One region of the Paenibacillus roseipurpureus genome, then DNA from elsewhere that is predicted to be linked to it. Evidence: predicted binding sites of a transcription regulator. Region 1 holds the regulator's gene; the other holds the start of a gene.
The links. Region 1 encodes CtsR, which represses protease genes until heat stress. Its sites were predicted from a motif close to ATGGTCAATAAAGGTCAAACA; they were not measured.

Region 1 (6,149 bases):
CGTTTAATCGATCTGCGCGAAGCTTCGTTTGCTTGATGGATTCTTCTCCCGATATATAAAGCACCTTTTGCTGGGCTTGTGTGAGTTCGAAGGATGTTTGTAAGAGCAAGGTTGACTTCCCAATACCTGGGTCCCCCCCTACTAGGATGAGTGAGCCAGGGACGATACCGCCGCCTAACACGCGATTCAACTCTTTGTTGTTCGTCACAACTCGCGGTTCCGAGCTGCTTTCTATATGTATGATCGGTGTTGCTTTTTCTTTCGCTTTGGGGATCGATGAGCTCATTCCTTGCGTACGAACAACGGTTTCTATTTCCTCAACCATCGTATTCCAAGACTGACAACCTGGGCATTTGCCCATCCATTTTGGCGAATCGTAGCCGCACTCCTGGCAGCTGAACTTCGTTTTTTGTTTGCTCATTGAAAGAAATAACTCCTAACGTGGGGATATCCTTTTTGGCTATCCTTACCACATAAAGTTTACCATTTTTATGGTGCTCATGAAAGTGCCGAAAGCAACAAAAAGCATTTAGCCCCACCCTTGTTGGATGGAGCAAAATGCTTTGACTTATTTGTTATTTCGTAGCAACGCCTTCGCCCTTCTGAACGACGAGTTCGCCTTCATTTTCATCAATTGTAAGCGAATCACCTTTTGAAATATTGCCTTTCAGCAACTCTTCGGATAAGCGATCTTCAATGTGCTTCTGAATCGCTCTACGCAGAGGACGCGCTCCATAGGTCGGGTCAAATCCTTCCTTCGCTAGGAACAACTTCGCTTTATCTGTCAGCAAGAAGTCCACTTCTTGCTCTTTCAGACGTTTGCGCAGGTCATCTGCCATCAAGCTAACGATTTGAGCGATATGCTTCTCATCCAAAGAGTGGAAGACAATGATTTCATCGATCCGGTTCAGGAACTCAGGACGGAAGCTCTTCTTCAACTCGCCCATCACTTTATCTTTCATGTTGTTGTAGTCTTTGCCTGCATCGATGGATGCCGTGAAACCAAGCGAGGAGTTCTTCTTAATCGTATCCGCGCCAACGTTGGACGTCATGATAATGATTGTGTTACGGAAATCCACAGTACGTCCTTTGGAATCCGTCAACCGACCATCTTCCAACACTTGCAGAAGGATGTTAAAAACCTCTGGATGTGCTTTCTCAATTTCATCGAGAAGCACCACCGAATACGGCTTACGACGAACTTTCTCTGTCAGTTGACCGCCTTCTTCATAACCGACATACCCTGGAGGCGCTCCGACCAAACGGGAAGTCGAATGTTTCTCCATATACTCAGACATATCAATACGAACTACCGCATTGTCATCACCGAAGAGTGATTCAGCCAGTGCGCGTGCAAGCTCTGTCTTACCTACACCCGTAGGTCCAAGGAAGATGAAGGAGCCCATTGGTCGCTTAGGATCTTTCAAACCAGCTCTTGCGCGGCGGATAGCACGGCTTACCGCTTTAACCGCTTCTTCTTGCCCGATGACGCGTTCATGAAGAATGTCTTCCATTTTGAGCAAACGCTCTGTCTCTTCTTCAGCCAGCTTACTTACCGGAATTCCCGTCCAGCTTGCCACGATTTGAGCGATGTCATCTGGTGTTACTTCCGTATCCAGACGACCTTGCTTCTCTTTCCACTCGTTCTTCGTTGAGTCTAGCTCTTCACGAAGCTTTTGCTCCGTATCACGAAGGCCTGCTGCTTTCTCGAACTCCTGACTTTGGACAGCCGCGTCTTTCTCCTTACGAATGTTCTCTAGTTTATTCTCAAGTTGCTTCAAGGATGGCGGCGTTGTGTAGGAACGCAATCTCACCTTGGAGCTCGCTTCGTCGATCAAATCAATTGCTTTATCGGGAAGGAAACGATCCGTAATGTAACGATCCGACAATTTAACCGCCTCTTGAATCGCGGCATCCGTGATTTTCACACGGTGGTGCGCCTCGTAGCGATCACGCAGACCGTACAAAATTTGAATCGCCTCTTCTGGCGAAGGTTGATCCACCGTAATTGGTTGGAAACGACGCTCCAGCGCAGCATCCTTCTCGATATATTTACGGTACTCATCCAGTGTCGTAGCCCCGATGCATTGCAGCTCGCCACGAGCTAAGGCTGGTTTTAGAATATTGGAAGCGTCAATCGCGCCTTCCGCGCCGCCCGCACCGATCAAGGTGTGCAATTCATCAATGAACAATACAATATTACCGGCTTGACGAATTTCATCCATAATCTTTTTGAGGCGATCCTCGAACTCGCCGCGATATTTCGTTCCTGCAACAACAGAACCCATGTCGAGCGTCATGACACGTTTATCTTTTAACGTCTCAGGAATCTCATTGTTGATAATCTTCTGAGCAAGACCTTCCGCGATCGCTGTTTTACCGACACCTGGCTCACCGATTAGCACCGGATTGTTTTTCGTTCTGCGGCTCAATACTTGAATAACCCGCTCGATTTCCTTGCTACGCCCGATAACAGGGTCCAAATGCCCTTCTTTCGCATACGCCGTCAAATCCCTTGCCAACCCATCTAATGTAGGCGTGTTCACATTTGGATTCGTGCCGTGACTTGGCGACACTGTCTCGCTGCTGCCCAAAAGCTGTAGAACCTGCTGACGTGCTTTATTCAAGGAGACACCCAAGTTGTTAAGAACTCTTGCGGCTACCCCTTCACCTTCACGAATTAGGCCTAATAAAATATGTTCAGTCCCCACATACGTGTGACCTAATTTTCTCGCTTCATCCATCGAAAGCTCAATCACTTTCTTCGCTCGAGGCGTATAGGCGATGTTCGTTGGTTGCTCTTGCCCTCTACCAATAAGAGATTCTACTTCATCTTGAATTTTCTCAAGACCTAAGCCGAGCGCAACGAGTGCTTTAGCAGCAATACCCTCACCTTCACGAATAAGTCCAAGTAAAATGTGCTCTGTTCCAATATTGTTATGTCCTAATCGAACAGCTTCCTCTTGAGCTAAAGAAAGCACCTTCTGCGCACGTTCCGTAAATCTGCCAAACATCATAGCGAACACCTCCAAAAGTAATAATTCTCTGTCCTGCTAAAAGGATGATTCTAATCCATTCTGACCCTGCTTATATCCTGCCAAATTTCTCTCGAATCAGCTCTGCACGACGCATGTCTCGCTCATCGGCATTTAGCTTTTCCCCAGCATACTGTTGGAGAAATCCAGGCTGTGTCATCACAAGAAGCTCGTTCAACACGTTAGGAGATACATTATTGATAATCCCTAGATCGATCCCCAGACGTACATCGGATAAGCGCTGAGCTGCTTCTTTCGAATCGATAATCCCCGCGTAAGAGAGGATGCCGAGGGAGCGATTGACACGATCAATTATCCGCATTTTGGACTCTTGCAATAGCTTATGTCTTGCAGCGCGTTCGTGCTCAATAATCTGCCTGGCCACACTGTAAAGATTATCAATGATCTCTTCTTCGGATTGACCTAGCGTGATTTGGTTGGAGATTTGGAATAGATTACCTAATGCTTCGCTACCTTCCCCGTATAATCCTCTAACCGTCAACCCAACTTGTGTAACCGCGGATAAAATTCGATTAATTTGTTGGCTCAGTACAAGCGCTGGTAAATGCATCATAACAGAAGCCCGGATTCCCGTACCCACATTGGTTGGGCAACTCGTTAAGTATCCTCTTTTTTCATCATAGCCGTAATCCAACTGAGTTTCAAAAATATCATCAATTTGATTGGCCAAGTCCCAAACCTCTTTAATCTGAAAACCTGGACATAAACATTGTATGCGAAGGTGGTCCTCTTCATTGATCATAATACTAATAGACTCATTATCGCTTAAAATAACGGCACCATTCCTGGATTCGTTAGCTAAATTTGGACTAATTAAATGTTTCTCCACCAGCACCATTCGCTCCAGCTCATTAAGCTCATCGAGCGGAATCAGTGAGAAATTGCTGATCGTCTCCAGTTCATCATTCTCAAGCACACCAGATAACTGTTCCAGCACTTCCTGTGATTGTTGGTTGGTTGCGAGCATGGGATAAGGATAGTCTCTGAGGTTGCGCGCTATGCGGATCCGACTACTAATGACGATATCCGATTCCGGCCCCTCACCTTTCATCCATTCGCTTAAAGCATCTCCTGTAAATCGCTGTAATGTCACTGGATTCACACTCCCTTACAAACTTACATCCCCGCGATCTTCTTCTCAATTTCACGAATTTGGTCACGAATTTTAGCAGCTTGCTCGAACTCTTCGCCCTCAATACATGTCATCATATCTTTCTTCAAAAGATCGATCTCACGCTTGCATTGGATGATGCCGCCGCTGCGTTTAGGCACTTTGCCTACATGCACAATATTGCCGTGCACACGCTTGAAAAGCGGATCCAACTTCTCTGAAAAGTTCTGATAACAGGCACCGCAGCCGAATCGACCTAACTTGCTAAATTGTGAATACGTAAGTCCGCAGTTATCACAGCGAATTGCTTGAGACTTGGCCGCTGATAAGGGTTCGAAATCAAGCAATCCCGAAAGTAAATTATGAATCGAAAAGCCATTCGATGTGCCTGGAATCATTTCACCCTTCTCACGGGCGCAATTCTCACAAATGTGGAATTCGTTCTTATCTCCATTCACAATTTTGGTGAAATGAAGCGTCGCTGGTCGTTTCCCGCATTCCTGACAAACCATTCCATCTGCCTCCTTAGTTACTAAGCAAGGATATCAGCATTGCTTTAAGAATCTTGGCTCGAATTTCATCGCGCAATGGTAGCTTAAAGGCCAGTACATCTCTGGATATCGCTGCCCGAATCAGGTTAGCTTCCCTCGTCGAAATATAATGTCCCTCTTGCAATTGATAAATCAGTCCTTCTGAGGTGACTTGATCAATATGGGTGTGAATCGTACGGAAAATATGATCCAAAATCGATCCATGGCTCTTCAGCTCGATCTTCTGGATGCGAATATAGCCCCCACCGCCGCGCTTACTCTCCACCAAATAGCCCTTTTCCAAAGTAAACCTTGTACTAATGACATAATTGATTTGAGATGGTACACATTGAAATTGGTCAGCCAAATCGTTCCGTTGAATCTCGATAGCGCCTTCCGTACTTTGTTGCAGGACATGCTTTAAATACTGTTCAATAATTTCTGATACATTGCGCATCAATTCGGCCTCCCAGATTTCTAGAAGTAAATTGACTTTGACTTTCTTTGACCTTAATCAGATTATAATCATTTCCATTCTTTTTGACAAGTGCTGCTCATTAAAATAATTATCCCAAAGCGCCGGTCCTTTGCGGTTAACCTTATTAGTGTTGACCTTCCCTAGAGATTTATTCGAAGACATCGCAATAAAACGAAATAGGAACCGTCATGAAAACACAAAAAACCTTTCTGAGATTTCTCTCAAAAAGGTTTTAGTAGCTTGGCAACGTTCTACTCTCCCGGAACCCTGCGGTTCAAGTACCATCGACGCTGGAAGGCTTAACGGTCGTGTTCGAGATGGGAACGCGTGGATCCCTTCCGCCATCATCACCAAACAGTCAAAGCGTTTGTTTGCGCCTTGAAAACTAGATACGAAACTTTGTAAAGTATGCTACTTAGGAAAGCTGAGAGACTTTTAGCTTCGCTAAAAGATCCCTATATTAGGTTAAGCCCTCGACCGATTAGTATTCGTCAGCTGCATACGTTACCGCACTTCCACCTCGAACCTATCAACCTCGTCGTCTACAAGGGGTCTTACATACTGGGAAATCTCATCTTGAGGGGGGCTTCGCGCTTAGATGCTTTCAGCGCTTATCCCCTCCGTACATAGCTACCCAGCGATGCCTCTGGCGAGACAACTGGTACACCAGCGGTACGTCCATCCCGGTCCTCTCGTACTAAGGACAGCTCCTCTCAAATTTCCTACGCCCGCGACAGATAGGGACCGAACTGTCTCACGACGTTCTGAACCCAGCTCGCGTACCGCTTTAATGGGCGAACAGCCCAACCCTTGGGACCTACTTCAGCCCCAGGATGCGATGAGCCGACATCGAGGTGCCAAACCTCCCCGTCGATGTGGACTCTTGGGGGAGATAAGCCTGTTATCCCCAGGGTAGCTTTTATCCGTTGAGCGATGGCCCTTCCATTCGGTACCACCGGATCACTAAGTCCGAC
Region 2 (6,149 bases), 620 kb from region 1:
TTTAAGCTCAACAACCAAATCTGTTACGGATACGTTAGGTGTAGGAACACGCATAGCCATACCGTTCAATTTGCCTTTAAGCTCAGGAAGAACTAGACCGATTGCTTTTGCTGCACCAGTGCTGGAAGGAATGATGTTCTCAGCTGCTGCGCGAGCACGACGAAGATCTTTATGTGGAACGTCAAGAACGGATTGATCGTTTGTGTAAGAGTGAACAGTTGTCATCATCCCTTTAACGATTCCGAAGCTATCGTTGATAACTTTCGCGAAAGGAGCTAGACAGTTTGTTGTACAAGAAGCGTTGGAGATAATTGTGTGAGCTGCTGGATCGTATTTGTCTTCGTTTACACCAAGTACGATTGTGATATCTTCGTCAGAAGCTGGAGCGGAAATGATAACTTTCTTAGCTCCACCTTTCAAGTGAAGGGATGCTTTTTCTTTCGCTGTGAAGATACCTGTGGACTCAACAACGATTTCAGCGCCTACAGATGCCCAAGGAAGGTTCCCAGGATCACGCTCAGCAAAAACTTTGATGGAAACGCCATTTACGATTAGTTCGCCTTCGCCAGCTTCAACTGTAGCGTCAAGTTTACCGTGAGTAGTATCATACTTCAGCAAGTGAGCAAGTGTTTTAACATCTGTCAAATCATTTACTGCTACGATTTGTACATCTGGGTTGTTCAATGCTGCACGGAATACGTTACGACCAATACGACCAAAACCGTTAATACCTACTTTTGTTGCCATCGTCAATTCCTCCTAAGATTACATGAATAATTATATTTCAAAACGCAGCCAGATAAGGCATACGTTATGATGTCATCTTACTAGCTAAACATGCTTCATAATTTCCAAAGCTGCCGCTTCGTCGGTTACCAGCACGTCTTCCTGCCCATGTCTGAGAACTGACGCAATTGCCTCGCCCTTGCTCTTACCGCCTGCAACACCAATCACAACCTCCACCCGCTGCAGATCCTCTAGCCGCAGTCCAACTGTCGGCATCTTGTGAACCACATTCCCTTGGCGGTCAAAATAGTATCCGAGCGCTTCCGCCAGTGCACCTTCCGCTCTCAGACTGTCCGTAGTCTCTGGATCGACTTTACGTCTTCGTGCCATGACCATAGCATCTCCGATACCATGCACAACAATGCGACAACTGCGCACCGCGCCCACAACTTCCTGAATCTGCGAATCCTGAATGAGGGATTGATACGCTTCTTCCCCAAGATGATCTGGCACATGCAGCAGTCGATACTTACCGCCTGTTTTCTTCGCCATAATGGAGGCAATCGTGTTCGCTTGCATATCCACGCTTTCACCAAGTCCACCGCGTGCAGGTACGAACATACTGCCTTTCATCGAAGAGGAGAGAACCAAATGGTTCGCAATCTGCGCCATCGTCGAGCCGCCTGTTACCGCGATGATATCATCTTTGGCTACATACTTACGTAGAGCAGCCGCACCTGCGCGCCCAAGCTCTTTCTTCGTAAAGATTGAGGAGTCCGCGTCGCCAGGAACAATAATCACCTGCGATAAATGAAAAGCCTTTGCCACACTGTCTTCCAAATCGGTGAGTCCAAACGCCATCTTAATGATCGGCTGCATATCCTCTAGCAATTGATGGCCAGACTCGCTAAGCTTCATACCTGTCGCATCGGACTCCAACAGTCCTAGCTCCTTCAAGAAGTCCACTTCGCCACGGAGTACGCGCTCTGTCATATCGAGTGAGGACGCTAACGTCCGCCTGCCCACGACACCGGAAACTAAAATGTGCTGCAGAATCGAGTAGCGTTTCTTCATGATGTCCATAAGATCAGGCATGAGCTGTTTCTGAATATCAAGAATCTCTCTCATAGGACGATTACTTTCGCTCCTGATCCATCGTAGGACGTTTTGTGTCCCAGGTATACATTTTGTGTCCCACCTGGGTGAAAAAAAAGTTCCTTGCATCTGACTTATTTTGTTTCGCATTTACATTTCTTATTATAACCAAAATCTGTGCAACATTCAACATTTGTTCAAACAATTTCATCAATTTAGGCTGAAAGGGCTTTCTGTCTTGCTTTTTCTGGGGACCTGACTTATAATAACCCTTGCTTCACTTTTATGCGCCCGTGGTCCAATGGATATGACGTAGGCCTCCGAAGCCTGAGATAAAGGTTCGATTCCTTTCGGGCGCGTCCAGCAACACCGTACAACGAATACCGCAGTTATGAAAAACCTCGAATCAGCGCTGAAGCTGATTTTTTTTGCGTTTAGTTTGACCTTTCTTGACCTTCGGACGTTTTTTCGTTATCATACTTGTAGATACTGTAAATAGTATGTAACCCAACCCAAGGAGGTCATTCTCATGAGTTTTATTCCTATGGTCGTCGAACAGGACGCGCGCGGTGAAAGAGGATATGACATCTACTCTCGCTTGCTGAAGGACCGCATTATTTTCCTAGGCACAGGTGTCAACGATGTTGTGGCGAACTCCATCATTGCTCAGTTACTCTTCTTGGCCGCTCAAGATCCTGATAAAGATATCTCGCTATACATCAACAGCCCAGGCGGATCCATCACGGCTGGTATGGCGATCTACGACACGATGCAGTTCATTAAACCAGACGTATCCACGATCTGTGTTGGTATGGCCGCTTCGATGGGCGCATTCCTGCTCACGGCTGGCGCCAAAGGCAAGCGTTACGCGCTGCCGAACAGCGAAGTGATGATTCACCAGCCGCTAGGCGGTGCAGAAGGTCAAGCCTCAGACATCGAAATTCGCGCGAAGCGCATTTTGAAAATGAGAGACAACCTGAACACGATCCTCGCGGAGCGTACAGGTCAAACATTCGAGCGTATCGAGAAAGATACAGACCGCGACAACTTCATGAGCGCACACGAAGCTATGGAATACGGACTCATCGATAAAGTCATCGAGCGCGTCTAAACTTATACAAAAACCAGCCTGATCCCCTGCTCATCTGAGCAGGGGGATCGGCTGGTTTTTTAGTTTCTTATTTCTTATCTTCGAGTGGATAGAAAATCAAATCAATTGGGAATGCCGAGCCCGCTGGAGGCGTGAACTCAATATCTAAAGCATCTTCCGTGCCTGTCGTACGCGCTAGCACCTCTAAGCCATCAAACGCTGTGAGGACTCCGGAATACGGTACAGGAATGATTTCACCATTAATCTTAAATGGTCCCTTGAATACGCCGCCTCTGGCCATAATCATCACAGCCATCTTGCGCGGCTTATCCGCATGGATTTTGTAAACGACGCCGTAATTCCCGCCATTGATCACATCTAGCTTACGCATGACGTCGTAACCCTTCACGAATGGATCGGTTTTGTTGTCCCCTATTGTGAGTACAGACGTTTTCGTGAAGCTTGAAGCATCCACTTTCCATAGAATTTCAGATACAGGGAACGTCCCGCGCACATGGCCATTAAAGGAGAGCAGCGGCAGATCTTTTACCGTTGACGTTGTTAGCATTTGATCCGTTGCAATAAAGGACATTTGAAGCTCGCCATTCGTTTCGACGTCATAGAACAAATTGACCCCTTGGCCAGGGTAGAACTCCGGCAGTTTCGCATACACATAACTGGCGTGAGGCAGCACGGTCATTTCGTCGGTATACACATTGTTCAGCAAGAAATCGACAGATGCTTCACTGCCAATCAAATTCGCGTATACCGAAGGGTAGACCTCGCCTTTGTTCGTCGTTTTAATCGTAATCGGCTTATCCGTATTGTTCGTTGCAAAAATCGCAAACGTCATCTTCTTATTCGTGCCGTTGATATGGTCCGCGTACAAGCGCGCTTTGCCATTGATGTTGTCCTGATACAGAATCCCGTTCGTTGTGAACTCCTCAGGACTGTCACTCACCAGCAGTGAGCGGCCTTGCACTTCTTTCACTTCCCGCGGAAGCATCGGCATATCGGTGAAATGCGAATAAATCGTCGGCCAATTCGTTTTGATAAATCCGCCAACTGGTTTCGTATAAATCGGATATTCGACTTCACTTAAGTATTGTTCATTAACGACCGTTACATAGCTCTTAAACAGCTTACTCACATGGTCATGACGATCCTTAACCGTTAACGTGACAGGGTAGCTGCCTGGCTTAAAGAACGCTTCTTGTTTACCCGTCCAGTCATAGGAGACAATCCCTTCAGCATCTGGATCATAGCTCAAATCCACATATTTAACGGGCTCTCCCAGCCTGTAGGTAGGCTTCGCTGTGGAAAACTTAGCTACGGGACGTGAATTGCTGTCCTGATTGATATAAATCCCTTCAGGTGCTTTGAAATGGACAATCTCCACACGTCGAAGTTCACTGTTGTACGTGTACTTAGCTCCCATGTAATCAGCCAACCACGTCAGCTTCACAAGAAGCTTGCCGTTCACGATTGCCGCTACGGAATTGAACGGGATATCGACACCATTCGTCGTCACCGTCTTATGATCGGAATCCAGCACGATATTATAGCCTGGCGGCGCCATTTGGATGGTACGGGATAAATCGTTCCACTCCACTTGGAAACCCATCGTATCGCCAAGAAACTTGGCTGGAACAAAGGTGCTGCCATCAATAATCGTTGCAGGCGAGTCTAGGTGTATTTGCTCTTGATTGACGAATGCTTCTGCCTTATCAATATAAAGTAGAATAAAGGACGAACTTGTGGATACCGCCTGTGCGGCTGGTGCCCCGATCGTGGTGACAAGAAATAAAAGTAGAGCAAGTAAAGCAGTCATTTCTTTCTTCATCAGATTCATTTGTACGGCTCCTTCTCCAAGCTTAGATAGGCACGTTTGGAGGAACTACAAATAGCCTTATCCATCGTGACCACGTCTATTAGACGTAGCCAAGTGAAAAAGGTTGCTAATTTCACTAAATGTTAACAAATTTGGCGTCTCACACTGAAATGGGATTACCCCTTAAAATTGCAAAAAAGCCCCCTCGAAAGGCAGGCTTTTAAAGGATTATTGGTTTTCCAACTCTTCCTTACTGACTAATGTGACTAAAGCGTTTACAGCCTGCTCGGCATCCGAACCTTCTGCACTTATGAAGACTTCGGTCCCTGTGCTTATCGCAAGACTCATAATTCCCATGATGCTTTTCGCATTCACTTTCTTCTCATCTTTCTCAACAAAGATCTCGGATGAAAACTTATTCGCCTCTTGAACAAACAATGCCGCAGGTCTGGCATGAAGTCCTGTTCTCAACTTCACAACGACTGGACGTCTGGACATGGAACTAATTCCCCCTAGTGTGGAGCTTATATGGATTACTACTAAATAACAGCGTTTAGCTTATGTTTTAATATTATAGCATTTTTCCTTCAAGTACACTAGAAAAAATGCGAAAAACTTATGGGAGTGTTATTGGGGCCTAGTTTATCTGCGAATTTCGGTGTTTTTCGGCCAATTCGTCTATTTTTCGCAGCCGATGATTGACACCAGACTTACTTACACTGCCTGCTAGCATATCACCGACCTCCTTCAAATTCAAGTCGGGATGCATAAGTCTGATCTCTGCAACCTCTCTTAACTTCTCAGGTAAACTGTCGAGGCCGACTTCGCGCTGCAGCAATCGAATGTTCTCGATCTGTCTGACAGCGGCCCCGATCGTCTTATTCAGATTCGCCGTCTCACAGTTCACGATCCGATTCACGGAGTTTCGCATATCCTTCATGATCCGGACATCCTCGAACCGCAACAGCGCCTGATGGGCACCGATGATGCTCAGAAACTCAATAATTTTCTCGCCTTCTTTGATGTACAGCACGAACCCTTTCTTTCGCTCGATAAATCTAGCATTGAGATCGAACTTATTCGCAAGCTGCGTTAGCGCCTTGCAGTGTTCTTCATAGAGTGAGGCAATCTCCAAATGGTAGGATGAACCTTCCGGATTATTTACGGACCCTCCTGCCATAAAGGCCCCACGCATATAAGCACGCTTACAGCAATTGCCGCGAATAATGTCCTTATTAATGCCTGTCGTAAAAATGAATCCCTCGGAAACAATTTTCAAATCGCTGAGCAGCTCCTGAACTTGGCCAGGGACCCTTACGATATAAACATTGTTTTTCTTGAGACGCATCTTCTTACGTACAAGAAGTTCCGTGTGGGTATTATACGTCTTCTTAATCAACGAGTAAA

Region 2: clpP (ATP-dependent Clp endopeptidase proteolytic subunit ClpP) is a predicted target of CtsR. The motif match lies at 2,258-2,278, and genes of this name have one in related genera.

The regions. Positions count from the first base shown of each region.
Region 1 is NZ_CP130319.1:5,524,082-5,530,230, forward strand. It holds gene radA (DNA repair protein RadA) at 1-421, opposite strand, end outside; gene clpC (ATP-dependent protease ATP-binding subunit ClpC) at 576-3,017, opposite strand; gene MJB10_RS25135 (protein arginine kinase) at 3,088-4,149, opposite strand; gene MJB10_RS25140 (UvrB/UvrC motif-containing protein) at 4,173-4,679, opposite strand; gene MJB10_RS25145 (CtsR family transcriptional regulator) at 4,693-5,154, opposite strand; rRNA gene rrf (5S ribosomal RNA) at 5,414-5,530, opposite strand; rRNA gene MJB10_RS25155 (23S ribosomal RNA) at 5,637-6,149, opposite strand, start outside.
Region 2 is NZ_CP130319.1:292,826-298,974, reverse strand. It holds gene gap (type I glyceraldehyde-3-phosphate dehydrogenase) at 1-747, opposite strand, end outside; gene MJB10_RS01390 (sugar-binding transcriptional regulator) at 832-1,854, opposite strand; tRNA gene MJB10_RS01385 (tRNA-Arg) at 2,109-2,180, shown strand; gene clpP (ATP-dependent Clp endopeptidase proteolytic subunit ClpP) at 2,351-2,932, shown strand; gene MJB10_RS01375 (stalk domain-containing protein) at 3,000-4,763, opposite strand; gene MJB10_RS01370 (HPr family phosphocarrier protein) at 4,971-5,240, opposite strand; gene whiA (DNA-binding protein WhiA) at 5,380-6,149, opposite strand, start outside.